3 regions of the Pelomonas sp. SE-A7 genome follow, and region 2 is predicted to be linked to each of the others. Evidence: predicted binding sites of a transcription regulator. Region 2 holds the regulator's gene; each other region holds the start of a gene.
The links. Region 2 encodes sigma-54, which starts transcription at its own class of promoters, with help from an activator protein. Its sites were predicted from a motif close to TGGCANGNAANCTGCTTT; they were not measured.

Region 1 (5,433 bases), on a different contig from region 2:
CGCCGCCTGCACCGCCAGCGGCAGCATCTCGGGCGTCAGGTTGTTGAAGCCGCCCGGGAACAGGTTGGTGTCCACCGGCGCCAGCTTGAAGCCGGCATTGCGCACGTCCACCGAGGTGTAGAACGGCGGCGTGTGCTCCATCCACTCCAGCCGGAACCAGCGCTCGATCGCCGGCATCGACTCCAGGATGCGCTGCTCCAGCTCGTTGATCGGACCAGTGAGGGCGGTGATGAGGTGGGGGACCATGGCTTGTGGCTTCGTCTCTGGAGGTCGGTGGACCATTCTAGGGACAGGGCATCTGGGGGTGGGAAGCCACATCACAAGCCCTTGGCCCACGCAATGCCTCGGCGGGCCGCCGCAATGAAAAAGGGCCACCCGAAGGTGGCCCTGAAGCATCAGGCAACTGCTCTGCCGGATTACTTGTGATAGGCCGTCTCGCCGTGGGCGACGATGTCCAGGCCCTCGCGTTCCTCTTCCTCGGTGACGCGCAGGCCGATCACCAGGTCGACGATCTTGTAGGCCACCAGGGACACGACGCCCGACCAGACGATGGTCACGCCCACGGCCTTGGCCTGGGTCCAGACCTGGCCGGCGATGCTGTAGGCATCCGGGGCGATCATGCTGGCCGCGACCCAGTCGCCGACGGCGCTGGGGCCGCCCAGGGCCGGCGAGTTGAACACGCCGGTCAGCAGGGCACCGACGATGCCGCCGACGCCGTGCACGCCGAACACGTCGAGCGAGTCATCCGCACCCAGCAGCTTCTTCAGGCCCGACACGCCCCACAGGCAGGCGAAGCCGGCGACGAAGCCGATCACCAGGGCACCGCCGATGCCGACGTTGCCGGCGGCCGGAGTGATGGCGACCAGGCCGGCCACGGCACCCGAGGCTGCACCCAGCATCGAGGCCTTGCCCTTGAGCAGGGCTTCACCGATGGACCAGGCCAGCACGGCCGCGGCGGTGGCGACGAAGGTGTTGATGAAGGCCAGGGCGGCGAAGCCGTTGGCTTCCAGCGCCGAGCCGGCGTTGAAGCCGAACCAGCCCACCCACAGCAGCGAGGCGCCGACCATGGTCAGGGTCAGGCTGTGCGGCGTGAACGCTTCCTTGCCGTAGCCGACGCGCTTGCCGATCATGTAGGCACCCACCAGGCCCGCCACGGCGGCATTGATGTGCACCACGGTGCCGCCGGCGAAGTCCAGCGCGCCCCATTGCCAGATCAGGCCGGCCTTGCCGTTCATCTCGTCCACCACAGTGGCGGCCGTGTAGGCATCCGGACCCATCCAGAACCAGACCATGTGGGCGATCGGCAGGTAGCTGAAGGTGAACCACAGGGCCAGGAACAGCAGCACGGCCGAGAACTTGGCCCGTTCCGCGAAGGCGCCAATGATCAGGCAGGCGGTGATGCCGGCGAAGGTGGCCTGGAAGGCCGCAAACACGATCTCGGGGATGTAGACGCCCTTGCTGAAGGTCGCTGCATTGGAGAATGTGCCGGCGACGTTGTCCCAAATGCCCTTCATGAACAGCCGGTCCGTGCCGCCTATGAAGGCATTGCCCTCGGTGAAGGCGAAGCTGTAGCCGTACAGCACCCACAGCACGACGATCAGCGAGAAGCCGACCATCACCTGCATCAGCACTGACAGCATGTTCTTGCTGCGGACCAGGCCGCCGTAGAACAGCGCCAGGCCGGGCACGGTCATCATGATCACCAGCAGCGTGGCGACCATCATCCAGGTGGTGTCGCCCTTGTTGGGCACCGGGGCCGGAGCGGCGGCTGCGGAGGCGGCGTCGGCCGAAGAGGCGGCTGCGGCCGGCGCCGAAGCGGCGTCAGCAGCGGCAGGAGCGGAGGCCGTCGTGGCGACCGGGGCCGAAGCCGCCGAGTCCTGGGCCCAGGCGGCCGGCGCGAACACCGCGGCGGCCAGCGCCAGGGAGGCGAGAAGTTTCTTCATCTTTTGTTCTCCAACGAGCTTGTCAAAGAGCGTCGGCGCCGGTCTCGCCGGTGCGGATGCGGACGACCTGGTCCAGCGGCGAGACAAAGATCTTGCCGTCGCCGATCTTGCCGGTGCGGGCCGAGGACTCGATGGCCTCGATGACCTGCTCGACCACGTCGTCGGCCACGGCCGCTTCGATCTTCACCTTGGGCAGGAAGTCGACGACGTACTCGGCCCCGCGGTACAGCTCGGTATGGCCCTTCTGGCGTCCGAAGCCCTTGACCTCGGTGACGGTCAGGCCCTGAACGCCGATGGCGCTCAGGGCTTCGCGCACTTCGTCAAGCTTGAAGGGCTTGATGACGGCGGTGATCAGTTTCATGTTTTGCTACTCCTAGCATGTGCCCAACGAGGGGCCGCGTTGTTCTGTCTCAGAAGCTCTTCTTGACGGCCAGCACCAGGCCGGCCTTGCCCAGGTTCTTGGACGAGGGGCCGACATAGGCGTCGGTGTCGGTGCCGATCACGGCGCCCGAGATGACGACGCCGTTGCCGACGTCCTTGGCCAGGGTCAGGCCGTAGTCGGTGTAGCTGTAGGCCTTGCCATGGCGCACGCTCTGGTGGCCCACGTGCGGCGTCAGCGTCATGCCGTCGCCCAGGTCGAAGTTGCCGCTGATGTCGAGGTAGGCCGAGTTCTTGCTGTCGGCGAAGCCGAACAGGTTGCTGGTGCTGAGCGACAGCTTGGCGGTGATCGGGCCGGCGGTCAGGGCGCCATAGACCTCCAGCGTGTTGGCGCTGGGGTTGAGCTTGTTCTTGTTGTAGTAGTACTGCAGCACGCCGACGTCCAGGGCCAGGTCCTTGGCCAGCTCGGTCTTGTAGCCGGCGTAAACGTCCAGCTCGACCGGGGCGTCGCCGCCACCGTCCTTGATCCACTTGATGGTCGAGGCCCAGGTGCCGATGTAGAAGCCGTTCGGCGCGGCATAGTCGGCGCCGCCCTGCAGGGCCGGCTTCAGGCGGGTCTGCGAGATGCCGCGGTAGCGGTAGTCCGTGGTCAGGCTGACGTTGAACGACAGCGGATCCGGGGCCGCGTCGGCGAAGGCGGGCATCGCGGTGGCGCTCAAGGCCAGGGCCAGGGCGGCGAGAACGGGCTTGTGATTCATGCGCAGGACTCCTTGATTGGGGAATGGTCAGGATGGCAAACAGCAATCGCAGCGGCTCTTGCAGCTTCCGTGCCAGCGCGACCTGGTGCGGCTTTCCCCGGGGAGTAGCGGCCGGGTGGTAGCAGACCAGGGGCGCTCCGGCGTCTGCGATGCACCACGATGGCCCATTTTTGGCTTTTGCGCCAGTCTGGTGCGCGCCCCAGATGTGTGCAGCCCGGGCCCGGTCCGGGCGGTTAGCATCGGCCACCCATTCCTCCCAGCCACGAGAGGCCAGGCCTTGACCCAGCGATCTCCTGCCACCCTGCGCGTGGCCTCTGCGTTCTTCCTTTCGGGCTTTGCGGCCCTGGTCTACCAGCTAGCCTGGCAGCGTTTGCTGTTCGCGGTGGTCGGCGTGGACATCGAATCGGTGACCATCGTGGTCTCGACCTTCATGCTCGGACTGGGCCTGGGCGCCCTGCTGGGCGGCCAGCTGGCCGACCGCTGGCCGGCCCGCATCCTGCTGGCCTTCTGCCTGTTCGAAGGGGCCATCGCGGCCTATGGCCTGGTCAGCGTGGACCTGCTGCAGGCCTGTGCCTCGCTGTTCGCCGGCCTGGCCCGGCCGGCGGCTGCCGCCCTGAGCTTCGCCCTGCTGCTGCTGCCCACGGTCTGCATGGGAGCGACCCTGCCGATGCTGGTGGCCCATGCCTGGAAGAGTTCGCGCAACGTCGGCGTCTCCACCGGCGCGCTCTACTTCATCAACACGCTGGGCGCCGCGACCGGGGCCTTCGCCATAGGATTTGTGTTGCTGTACTGGATGGACCTGCGCCAGGCGGTCTGGCTGGCGGCGGGACTCAACGCCACGGCCAGCCTGATCGTTGCCAGCGCGCTGCGCGAACGGAGCGCCGCATGAGCGCCGCTACCTCCATGTCGGTGCGCAAGCTGGCCCTGGGCCTGTCGTTCAGCGTCGGCCTGCTGTCGCTAAGCCAGGAGATCTTCTGGGTGCGCTTCGTCGGCTTCGGCCAGCAGGGCCGGCCCCAGGCCTTTGCCATCGTGCTGGCCGCCTTCCTGATCGGCATCTCGCTGGGCGCCATCGTGGGCCGGCGGATCTGTGGCCGCAGCCCGGACCTGCTGGCCGCCGCGGCGCGCGCTCTGGGCTGGGCCGCGGCGCTGGATCTGATGGCCCTGCAGCTGATGGCTCCGCTGCTGGGCGAATCACCCGAGCGCCTGGCGTTCCTGATGCTGATGATTGCCGTCACGGCCGGTGCAAAGGGTGTGCTGTTCCCCATCGTCCACCACCTGGGCTCCAACGACAGTGAGGCCGGCCTGGGCAGCTCGGTGTCCAAGGTCTATCTGGCCAATGTGATGGGCTCGGCCCTCGGTCCCTTGCTGGCCGGCTTCTGGCTGCTGGATCTGCTGCGGGTCGAGGCCGCCTGGGCGCTGGTGGCGGCGGCCACGGCCTCGCTGAGCCTGCTGACCCTGTTGCGAGTCCGGCCTCGCCAGGCCAGCTGGTTTGCGATGCCGGTGTTGCTGCTGTTGCTGGGCGCGGCCCTGGTCGCCCGGCCGCTGGAGGTCATTGAGAAGGTGGCCGAGGGTGAAGGCGAGCTGGTCCACCAGATCCAGAACAAGCACGGCATCCTCCACGTGACGGCCGGCGGCGCGACCGGCGACGTCACCTACGGCGGCAATGCCTACGACGGCCGCATCAATGTGAACATGGCGATCAACTCCAATGGCCTTGACCGCGCCTACCTGATGGCGGTGCTGCATCCGCAGCCGAAACGGGTGCTGGTCATCGGCCTGTCCACGGGGGCCTGGACCGCGGCCATCCTCGGCTTCCCCGGTGTCGAGCAGGTCGACGTGGTCGAGATCAACCCGGGCTACCGTGAGCTGATCTCGCGCCATCCCGCGGTGGCGGGTGTGCTGGCCGACCCGCGCGTTCGCGTGCACATCGACGACGGCCGGCGCTGGCTGCGCGCCCACGCGGACCAGCGCTACGACCTGATCTTCCAGAACACCACCTTCCACTGGCGGGCCTATGCCGCCATGCTGCTCTCCAGGGAGTACCTGCAAGAAACGCAGCGCCATTTGAACCCTGGCGGCATCGTTGCCATGAACACGACCGACAGCCCGGATGCCTATGCAACGGCGCAGGCGGTCTTCGGCCATGTGGCGCGCTACAGCAACTTCGCCTACATGAGCGACAGCCCGCTGCAGCGTCATGACCAGGCCGAGGCGGTGCTCCGCGCCTGCCGCACCGGCGGGGGAGCGACCTTCGCCGAGCGCGCCTTCACCAAGCCCGAGGTGGCCTGGCGGCTGCTCAACCAGCCGCTGCGGCCGGCAGCCGACTACCTGGCCGGCCTGCGGGCCGCCGAACC
Region 2 (5,433 bases):
GGTGGCAGCAGCAGCGAGCAGCGCGGCGGCTTCGTCCTCGGGCTGATCGTCGGCCTGCTGATCGGCCTGGCCGTGGCCCTGGGCGTGGCGCTGTACATCAACAAGACGCCCATCCCCTTCGTCAACAAGGTGCCGCAGCGCACGGCCGAGCAGGACGCCGAAGAGGCCGAGCGCAACAAGAACTGGGACCCGAACGCCCCGCTGGCCGGCAAGAACGGCAAGGCGGCCAGCGGCGTGGTCAGTGCCGGCGAAGCCCCGGCGCCCAAGCCGGCTGCGGCCCACGCCAGCAGCGCCGCCCCGGTCCAGGCCCCCGCGCCAGCCCCGGCCGCCGCACCGGCTCCGGCGCCGGTCGCCAGCAAGGCCGTGGCCAGGACCGAGTCCAAGCCTGAAGCCAAGGCCGCCGACGCCAAGGCAGCGTCAGCCGACCCGTCGATCTACTTCGTGCAGGCCGGCGCCTACCTGAAGACCGACGACGCCGAGGCCCAGCGCGCCAAGCTGGCCTTGCTCGGCCATGTGGCCAAGATCTATGAGTTCGAGCAGTCGGGCCGCACCGTCTACCGGGTCCGCATCGGCCCCCTGGATGCCCGCGACGAGGCCGAAGGCCTGCAGAAGAAGCTCGAGGGCTCGGGCGTCGAGGCCAACCTGGTCCGCGTGCAGCGCTGAGCCGCCGCCCTCCCCATTCCCTTCCCCTTACAGAGGAAAGCTCCATGAAGCGCCGTGATTTCTCCGCCCTCGGACTCGCCGCCCTGGCCGGCAGCAGCGCCTGGGCCCAGGGCGGGCCGGTCGAAGGCAAGCATTACAAGCGCCTGGGCAACCCGGTGCCGACCACGCCCGGCAAGATCGAGGTGATCGAGTTCTTCTGGTACGGCTGCCCGCATTGCTATGCGCTGGAGCCGATGCTGCGTGAATGGGTCAAGCAGCTGCCGGCCGACGTGGCCTTCCGCCGCATCCATGTGGGCTTCCGGCCCAACATCAAGCCGCACCAGAAGCTGTTCCTGACGCTGGAAGCGCTGGGCAAGTCCGAGGAGCTGCAGGGCCGGGTGTTCGAGGCCTTCCATCGCGAACGTGTCGACGTGGAAGAGGACAAGGACATGCTGGCCCTGGCCGTGCGGCTGGGCGTGGACCAGGCCAAGTTCGCCGCCATGTACAACTCGTTCGCGATCAACGGCAAGATGGCCACGTCCAACAAGCTGAGCGAGGCCTACAACATCGACGGCGTGCCGGCCCTGGGCATCGCCGGCCGCTTCTGGACCTCGCCCTCCATGGTCGGCGCCGCCGGCATGAGCGAGCAGGACATGGGCATGCGCGCGCTGCAGGTCACGAACGCCCTGATCCAGGGCGTGCGCAACGGAAAGCTGTGACGCATTTGACGCCGGCTGGGGCGGGGGCTGGCCCTAGAATGGCCTGCAATTTCTGTGCCGCGATTGCACCTTCCCTGCCATGCGTCTTCCTGCCCTGCCTTCCGCACTGCCGCTGCTGCTGACCGCCCTGCTGGTCGCGGCACCCGTGGGCGCCGCCAAGGGCGACCGCGAACGCGATCTCAGCATCAGCCATGACGAAGGCGGCCGCGCCGAGCTGGCCAACCAGCTGACCGAATTCACCGGCAATGTGCAATTGAGCCAGGGCAGCCTGCTGCTCAGGGCCCACCGGCTGCAGCTGCGCGAGACGCCGGACGGCTTCTTCCAGGCCAATGCCACGGCCAAGCCGGGCGAGCAGGTCAGCTTCAAGCAGGACCGCGACAAGCCGGGCGAGAGCATCGAGGGTTTCGCCGACCAGATCGACTACGACGGCAAGGCCGAGACCGTGCGCTTCACAGGCAATGCCGTGCTGCGCCAGCTGCGCAACGGCCAGGTGTTCTCGGAAACCGTGGGCAGCGAGTTCGTCTACGACAACCGCAAGGAAGAATTCCTGACCAAGGGCGGCGCCCATGAGCGCAGCCCCAACGGCCGGGTCCGCCATGTGTTCACGCCTAGGCTCGCCGCCGAGGCCGCTGCGTCGGCCGCCAGCAGCCCGGCCGTGCCGCTGAAACCCAGCAGCACCCTGCAGACCGCTCCGCGCAAGCCCCAATGAGCCTGGAGCAAGCCATGACCGCCGGCCAGCCCAGCCGGCTCGAAGCCGAGGGCCTGCAGAAGACCTACGGCGTGCGCCGCGTGGTCAAGAACGTGCATCTGGCCGTGGACAGCGGCGAGGTCGTCGGCCTGCTGGGGCCCAACGGCGCCGGCAAGACCACCAGCTTCTACATGATCGTGGGCCTGGTGCGCGCCGATGCCGGCGAGATCCGCCTGGACGGCGAAGCGCTGGAGCGCCTGCCCATCCACCGCCGCTCGCGCCTGGGCCTGTCCTACCTGCCACAGGAAGCCTCGATCTTCCGCAAGCTGACGGTGGAGGAGAACATCCGCGCCGTGCTGGAGCTGCAGCAGGACGAGAACGGCAAGCCCTGGACCAAGGCCCGCACCAACGAGATGCTGGACAGCCTCTTGCACGAGCTGTCGATAGAGAAGCTGCGCGACAGCCCGGCGCCGGCCCTGTCCGGTGGCGAGCGGCGGCGCGTCGAGATCGCCCGCGCCCTGGCCACGCAGCCGCGCTTCATCCTGCTGGACGAGCCCTTCGCCGGTGTGGACCCGATCGCGGTGCTGGAGATCCAGCGCATCATCGGCTTCCTGAAGGCGCGCGGCATAGGCGTGCTGATCACCGACCACAACGTCCGCGAGACCCTGGGCATCTGCGACCGCGCCTACATCATCAGCGAGGGCGAGGTGCTGGCCGAAGGCACGCCGGACGAGCTGGTCGCCAATGCCGACGTCCGCAAGGTCTATCTCGGCGAACACTTCCGGATGTAAGGCCGATGGCGCTGCACTGAGATGAAGCCCACCTTACAGGTCCGCCTCAGTCAGCACCTGGCGCTGACGCCCCAGTTGCAGCAGTCGATCCGGCTGCTGCAGCTGTCGACGCTGGAGCTGCACCAGGAGGTGGAGCAGATGCTGGCGCAGAACCCGCTGCTGGAGGCCGACGAGGAGTTCGGCAATGCCGTCACCGCGCCCGAGCTGAGCGAGATCCGCGGCAATGCCGCCGACGAGCCCGATGCCTCGCCCGCCGGTGAAGGCGAGACCAGCGCCGAGATCAAGGCCGAGGACTTCGGCACCACCGAGCGCGACGACTGGGAGAACGGCACCGAGGGCGACGACTTCGACGGCATCCGCGAAACCCCCGGCAGCAGCGCTCCCGCGGGCGACGACGACGGCGAGCGGCCCGAGTCCGAAGGGCCCGGCATCAGCCTGCAGGATCACCTCAAGCAGCAGATGGCCGGCATGTCGCTGAGCGAGGAAGACCGCGCCGCGCTGTTCGTGCTGATCGAATCGCTGGACGAGGACGGCTACCTGGCCGACCCGCTGGAAGAGATCGCCGCCGCCCTGGCCGGCGAGGCGGCCGACGCCGAGGAACTGGACGAGCTGCTGGACCGGCTCAAGGTGGCCCAGCGCTGGCTGCAGAGCATGGAGCCCACCGGCGTCGGTGCCCGCGACCTGTCGGAATGCCTGCTGCTGCAGCTGCGCGCCCGGCCGCGCAGCCAGGTGCAGGTTGTCGCCATCCTGATCTGCAAGAGCCTGCTTGAACACCTCGCCAGGCGCGACCTGCGCAAGCTGATGGCCCTGACCGGCGCCGACGAGCAGCTGCTGCGCGAGGCGCAGGCCCTGATCCAGAGCCTGGAACCCAAGCCGGGCCGGCAGTTCGCGCGGGGCGAGGCGGCGGCCGTCGTGCCCGATGTGATCGTGGTGAAGAGCGGCCGCGGCTTCAAGGTCATGCTCAACCCCGAGGTCGCGCCCAAGCTGCGCATCAACGAGCTCTATGCGCAGGCGCTGCGCCAGACCCGCGGCGGCATCAGTAACAGCCCGCTCGGCGGCCAGCTGCAGGAGGCGCGCTGGTTCATCAAGAACATCCAGCAGCGCTTCGACACCATCCTGCGGGTCTCGCAGGCCATCGTCGAGCGCCAGAAGGGCTTCTTCCAGCATGGCGCGCTGGCGATGAAGCCGCTGGTGCTTAGAGAAATAGCCGACGAGCTGGGCCTGCACGAATCCACCATCTCGCGCGTCACCACGGCCAAGTACATGGCTACGCTGCACGGCACCTTCGAGCTCAAGTACTTTTTCGGCTCGGGCCTCAACACCGAGGCCGGCGGCAATGCCTCCAGCACGGCGGTACGGGCACTGATCAAGCAATTCGTCGATGCCGAGGATCCGAACAAGCCGCTCTCGGACAGCTCGCTGTCGGAGATGCTGGAGGAGCAGGGCATCCAGGTGGCCCGCCGCACGGTGGCCAAGTACCGCGAGGCGCTGAAGATCGCGCCGGCCAATCTGCGCAAGGCGCTGTGAGCCGGGGCCTGGGGGACAATCGGCGCTTCTTTGCCTTGTCTCCTCTGGCCCGCCGATGTCCCGCCCCGAATCCCTAGAACTCTTTGTCTCCTGCCCCGGCGGTGTCGAACCGCTGCTGGAGGCCGAGCTGCGCGCCCTGTTCCCGCGCGGCCTGCTGGAGCCGCTGCGCGGCGGCGTGGCCGTGCACAAGGCGCCGGCCGAGGTGGTGCTGAGCATCAACCTGGAAAGCCGCCTGGCCCAGCGGGTGCTGGTCGAGCTGATCGAGGGCGGCTACCGGCATGAGGACGACCTCTATGCCCTGGCCCGCAAGGTCGACTGGACGCGCTGGATAGGCCCCAGCGAGACCATCAAGATCGACACCACGGCCCAGCGCTCGCCGCTGCGCAGCCTCAATTTCGCCACGCTGCGCATCAAGGACGCGATCTGCGACACGATCCGCGACGCGACCGGCGAGCGGCCCAGCGTGGACACCCGCGAGCCCGACCTGCCCGTGGTGCTGCACCTGAGTGAAGAGCGCGCCGCGCTCTACGTGGACACCTCGGGCGCGCCGCTGTTCAAGCGCGGCTGGCGCCTGGACAAGGGCGATGCCCCGCTGAAAGAGACGCTGGCCGCCGCCATGCTGGCGGCGGCCGGCTGGCAGGGCACGGCCGAGACCGGCGGCGCCCTGCACGACCCCTGCTGCGGCTCCGGCACCATTCCCATCGAGGCGGCCCAGATCGCCTGCGGCATCGCCCCCGGCCTGCAGCGCCGCTTCGCCTTCGAACGCCAGAAGCCCTTCGCCGCGCTGCGCGCCCGCTGGGCCGAGATGAAGCAGGCCGCAAAGGAACGCATCCATGCGCCGGCCGTGCCCATCTACGCCAGCGACGTGGCCTTCCGCATGGTCGACTTCGCCCGCCGCAATGCCGAGCGGGCCGGCGTGGCCCAGTACATCCAGTTCAACGGCGGCGATGCGCTGGAACGCCCGGCGCCCAAGCTGCCCGCGGGACTGGGCGGCACGCTGATGATGAACCCGCCCTATGGCGAACGGATCGAGGTGCGCGGCAAGGCCGCGGCCGTGCGCGATGCC
Region 3 (5,433 bases), 2.1 Mb from region 2:
CGGCGTGGCTCAGGCCGTCGCTGACCTCGTGCGTCTTGCCGCTCTGCAGCTCGGCCAGGCGCACCTGGCCCATGTGGTTGCCCGCCGTCACGGCATAAACCAGGAAACGGCTGTCCGGCGAGAAGCCGGCATTGAAGCTGCCCTGGCGGCGCGGGCTGGAGTCGACTTTGACCAGCTGGCCCTTCCTGGGGCCATCGGCCAGAGACAGCGTGTAGAGGTTGAGGTGGTTGTCCTCGATGGCCAGCAGCTGACCATTGGGCGCCCAGTCGCGCAGCGTGTAGTAGCCGGTCTTGGGCAGGTCGATCACCTCGGGCTTGCCGGTGCCGGTCTGGCTCTCCAGCACCAGTTGATGGCGCATGCCCGGGGCATCGGAGATGTAGGCCACGCGCTGGCCGTCGGGGCTCCAGATCGCATCCTTCTCGCGCACGCCCGAGCTCTCGGTCAGGTTGCGCACGGTGCCGTCCTTGACCGGCACGGTGAACACCTCGCCGCGGGCGCTGACCAGGGCGCGCTTGCCGGTGGCCGACAAACGGGCCGAGGTGATGTTGCGCGAGGCGTCCTTCCACTGCGTGCGAGCCTGGATGGAAGGCGTGTTGATCGCCACCTTGATCTCGCGCGCCGCGCCGCCGTCCAGGTTCAGCTCCATCAGCTTGCCGCCGACTTCGTAGACCACCGTACGGCCCTGCGATTCCACCGCCTTGACGTCCCAGCCGGTTTCCTTGGTCAGCTGGCGCAGCGCCTTGGTCTTGGGATTGAAAGCGAACAGGTTGGCCGCGCCGTTGTTGCGGTCGGAGATGAAGACCACCTCGTCGCCGGCCCAGACCGGGTTGATGTCGCTGGCGTTGACGTGGGGAATCTGCTCCCACTGGTTGGTGGCCGGGTCGATGATCCAGACCGGCGGCGTGGTGCCGCCGCGGCTCTGGCGCCAGCCGGCCGTGCCGGCATAGGCAGCGCGGTAGGGACGGAAGGCCAGCTTCTTGCCGTCGGCGCTCCAGCTGCCCTCGAAGGCCACGGCCTCCATCAGCTTGCGCTCGAAGCCGCCGGTGGCATCGATCTCGAACAGCTGGTTGCTGCGGTTGTTGGCCACCTCGCGCGGGCTGGCGAACAGCACGCGCTTGCCGTCGGCGCTCCAGCCGCTGACCACGTCGGCCCCCGGATGCCAGGTCAGGCGCCGCGGCTGGCCGCCCTCGACCGGCATCACGTAGACATCGGTGTTGCCGTCATAGGCGGCCGAGAAGGCGATCTGCTTGCCGTCCGGCGAGAAATGCGGATTGGACTCGCCGGCCGCGTGCGTGGTCAGACGACGCGGATTGCTGCCGTCGCGCTCGGCGATCCAGAGGTCGCCGGCATAGACGAAGGCCAGGTGCTTGGCCGAGATCGCCGGCTGCCGCAGCAGCCGGGTCGGCTCGCTGGCCGACGCCTGGGTGGCACCGGCCAGAGCCAATGCGGCGAGCAGAACAGTCTTCTTGAGGCGGAACTTCATGCAGTCTCCTTGTTGTGGCGGCGCAGCTTGGATCTCAAGCCACCGCCTATCGCGATCAGGCCGGGGAGGATGATCATGGCCCAGATGATTTTTTCCAGATTGGCCTGCACCCAGGGTACGTTGCCGAACAGGTAACCGGCCAAGGTAATGCCCACCACCCACAGCGCGCCGCCGGTGATGTCGTAGAAGGTGAACTTGCTGCGCGTCATCTGCGCCACGCCGGCCACAAAGGGGGCGAAGGTCCGCACGAAGGGCATGAAGCGCGCGATCACGATGGTGATGCCGCCATAGCGCTCATAGAACTCATGCGCCTGGTTGAACGCCTTGCGGTTGAAGAAGCGCGAGTCCTCCCACTGGAAGACCTTGGGGCCGAAGTAGCGGCCTATGGCGTAGTTGCTCTGGTTGCCGGCAATCGCGGCCGTGAGCATCAGCGCTATCGACAGGCCCAGGTCCAGCAGGCCGGTGCCGCACATGGCACCGACGATGAAGAGCAGCGAGTCGCCCGGCAGAAAGGGCATGACCACCACGCCGGTCTCGATGAAGATGATCAGGAACAGCAGCGCATAAATCCAGGCGCCGTGAGCGGCCACGAAGGTGGCGAGATGCTTGTCCACATGGACGACGAAGTCGATCAGCAGCGCGATGAAATCCATGGCGGCGCATTATGGGTGCAGCCCAATGAAAAGCCCCTCGGCATCGCTGCCGAGGGGCTTGCATTGAGTAGCCCGTTAAGGCGACTGAGCTCTTGACCGTCGATCAGGCGGCCTTGCGGCGACGGCTGGCGGCGATGCCGGCCAGGCCCAGGCCCACCAGGGAAAGGGTCAGCGGCTCGGGCACTTCACCGCCGGGGGCGTCCGCCACCAGCAGAACCTTTTCCCAGTCCGAGCTGTCGTTCAGGCCAATGAAGTTGCCGGCGCGCCAGCCACCGTTCATCGCGCCGCCACCTGTGTGCCAGCACAGACGGTCGCGGTCGTTGCCGCCAGTCCATTCCGATTCAGCGGTGTCACAGCTGGTGCGGCTGACGATGTCACCCGCTCCTGCAAAACCCCACGAATAGCTGGAGTTGAAGTACCACTCGACGTTATTGGCGCTGTGCGTGGTGTTGCCCGTGCCGGTGTCGAAGATCACGTCGGCGTAGTTAGCAGCAGCCAGCACTTCAAACATGTCGCTGCCGACGCGCCGGGCCGCCATCATCAGCACGTCGCCGGTACAGCCCGCCAGGACAGAGCTGATCGCAGTACCGGTTGCGCCATAAGTGGAGGAATAGCACTGGGTATAACCCCAGGACGCCACCGTGGCGGCGCTGACGTCGTTCTGAACGCCGCTGGGCAGGGTCGAGGCCTGGGCCGAGGGGGCGAAGGCGGCGGCAGCCAACGACAGTGCAGCAGCCAGGGTCTTGATCTTCTTCATTCGATACTCCTGAAAAGCTTGGAATGGTCAACGCCAGTTTCCAAGCAGTTTGCATGCCACCTTGGCTTGCACTTTGCAAATCAACCACTTGCAAGAATTCATCCTTCAATCTAGGGATGCCTGTCAACTTGTTCGACACCCGCACTTGCAGGGCCGGAAACCTGCCGGCAAGGCCAGGGTGACGGCTCCCTACAATCCGCCCATGCTCCCGACGTCCCCTGCCGGCACCCGCCGCGCGATCCGCGAACTCCCCGATGAACTGATCAGCCAGATTGCCGCCGGCGAGGTGGTCGAACGCCCGGCCTCGGTCGTGCGCGAGCTGGTCGACAACGCGCTGGACGCCGGCGCCACCCAGATCCAGGTCAAGCTGATGGCCGGCGGCGTGCGGGCCATCGTGGTCGAGGACGACGGCCTGGGCATTCCGTCCGAGGAATTGCCGCTGGCGCTGCGCCGCCATGCGACCAGCAAGATCCGCTCGCTGGAAGAGCTGGAATCGGTGGGCACCATGGGTTTCCGCGGCGAGGCGCTGGCCGCCATTGCCTCGGTGTCAGAGATGGCGATTGCCAGCCGCAGCGAAGGCGCGGCCCATGCCCATCGCATAGACGCCCGCTCCGGCGAGCTGAACCCGGCGGCCCGGGCCCGCGGCACCAGCGTCGAGGTGCGCGAGCTGTTCTTCAGCACGCCGGCCCGCCGCAAATTCCTCAAGACCGATGCGACCGAGCTGGCCCACTGCATCGAGTCGGTGCGCCGCCATGCACTGGCCCGGCCCGACGTGGGCTTTTCGGTCTGGCATGAAGGCAAGCTGGTCGAGCAATGGCGCGCCGGCTCGGCCGAGCAGCGCGTGGCCGATGTGCTGGGCGAAGACTTCGTGAACGAGAGCCGCGCTGTCGAAGGCGGCGCCGGCCCCTTGCGCATCCATGGCCGCGCGGGCCTGCCCGAGGCGGCCCGCAGCCGCGCCGACATGCAGTACGTCTACGTCAACGGCCGCTTCGTGCGCGACAAGCTGATCGCCCATGGCGTGCGCTCGGCCTACGAGGACGTGCTGCACGGCCACCGCCAGCCCTGCTATCTGCTGTTCCTGGAGATCGATCCGGCCCTGGTCGATGTCAACGTGCACCCGACCAAGATCGAGGTCCGATTCCGCGACGGCCGCGAGCTGCACCAGCGGGTGCGCTATGCGGTGCAGGACGCCCTGGCCGTGTCGCGCGCCGCCGAGGCCGCCGACGTGATTGCCACGGCCCAGCAGGTCGCGGCCACGGTGCCGGGTCACCGACCCTCGCCCGGCAATCCGCCGTCCTGGTTCGGCCAGACCACGGCTGCTGAAGCACCAGCGCCGACCTATGGGCCAAGCACGGTGCCGAGCTGGCGCAGCAATACCCAGACTTCGCTGGGCCTGGCTGAGGTCGAGGCGCTGTATGCGCCGCGGGCACCGGTCGCCTTGCCGGAGGGCAGCAGCGCAGCCCCTGCCCTGCCCGCCCACGACTGGGCGCTGGGCCGGGCCATTGCGCAGATCCAGGGCGTCTACATCCTGGCCGAGAACAGCCAGGGCCTGGTCATCGTCGACATGCACGCAGCCCATGAACGCGTGGTCTACGAGCGGCTCAAGGCCTCGCTGGGCGCGGCCGAGATCGAATCGCAGCCGCTCTTGATCCCGATGACCTTTGCCGCCACGGCGCAGGAGATCGCCACTGCTGAAGCTCAAGCGGCGACGCTGATGCGCCTGGGCCTCGACGTGGCCCCGCTGTCCAGCAAGATGCTGGCGGTGCGCGCGCGGCCCTCGGCCCTGGCCGGCGGCGACGTGGTCGAACTGGCGCGCGGCGTGCTGGCCGAGCTCGGCCAGTTCGACGCCAGCCAGGCCATCGAACGGGCCCAGCACGAGATCCTGGCCACCATGGCCTGCCATGGCGCGGTGCGCGCCAACCGCCAGTTGACGCTCGACGAGATGAACGCCCTGCTGCGCGACATGGAGCGCACCGAGCGCGCCGACCAGTGCAACCACGGCCGCCCGACCTGGCGCCAGCTGACGATGAAGGAACTGGATGCGCTGTTCCTGCGCGGCCGGTGATCCAATAGCGCCTTAGCGAAAGACCGACTCCATGGCTACGTTGAAACTGAACAAGAAGCCGGCCCCAGCGGCCAAGACTGGCGGCGGCGAGCGCCGCGCCCCGGTACGCGGCACCGGCGTCTCGCGCAGCCGGCCCACGCTGGCCCAGGCCCAGGCCGACCGTGCCGAGCGGCAGGCCGCCTTCGAACAGCGGCGTGCCGAAGAAGGCCGGGCCGAACGCGAGGCCGCCCGGCCGGCACGCCCCAGCCAGCCCGCTGCAAGACCCGCCGCCAAGCCCGCGTTCCGCCGCGAAGAGCCGGCGGCTCCCCAGGCACCGCGCCGCGACCAGCGCCGCGCCACTGGGCCGGCGGCCTTCGATGCACCTTCACGCCCGCCGCGTCCCCAGCGTCCCGTCGAGCCCTCTCCCGAAGGCGAGCGCCTGTCCAAGCGCATGAGCGAGCTGGGCCTGGCCTCGCGCCGCGAAGCCGATGAATGG

Region 1: the regulator sigma-54 is predicted to act here: its motif matches at 3,137-3,154, upstream of QT382_RS19745 (TorF family putative porin).
Region 3: the regulator sigma-54 is predicted to act here: its motif matches at 2,935-2,952, upstream of QT382_RS03575 (PEP-CTERM sorting domain-containing protein).

Annotation. Positions count from the first base shown of each region.
Region 1 covers NZ_JAUASW010000003.1:386,167-391,599, reverse strand. The annotation lists gene gshA (glutamate--cysteine ligase) at 1-246, opposite strand, end outside; gene amt (ammonium transporter) at 417-1,943, opposite strand; gene glnK (P-II family nitrogen regulator) at 1,966-2,304, opposite strand; gene QT382_RS19745 (TorF family putative porin) at 2,354-3,079, opposite strand; gene QT382_RS19740 (fused MFS/spermidine synthase) at 3,357-3,968, shown strand; gene QT382_RS19735 (fused MFS/spermidine synthase) at 3,965-5,433, shown strand, end outside.
Region 2 covers NZ_JAUASW010000001.1:2,889,562-2,894,994, forward strand. The annotation lists gene QT382_RS13030 (SPOR domain-containing protein) at 1-663, shown strand, start outside; gene QT382_RS13035 (thiol:disulfide interchange protein DsbA/DsbL) at 708-1,361, shown strand; gene lptA (lipopolysaccharide transport periplasmic protein LptA) at 1,441-2,070, shown strand; gene lptB (LPS export ABC transporter ATP-binding protein) at 2,085-2,840, shown strand; gene QT382_RS13050 (RNA polymerase factor sigma-54) at 2,862-4,367, shown strand; gene QT382_RS13055 (THUMP domain-containing class I SAM-dependent RNA methyltransferase) at 4,423-5,433, shown strand, end outside.
Region 3 covers NZ_JAUASW010000001.1:801,431-806,863, reverse strand. The annotation lists gene QT382_RS03585 (S41 family peptidase) at 1-1,483, opposite strand, end outside; gene QT382_RS03580 (DedA family protein) at 1,480-2,136, opposite strand; gene QT382_RS03575 (PEP-CTERM sorting domain-containing protein) at 2,240-2,893, opposite strand; gene mutL (DNA mismatch repair endonuclease MutL) at 3,096-4,958, shown strand; gene QT382_RS03565 (pseudouridine synthase) at 4,990-5,433, shown strand, end outside.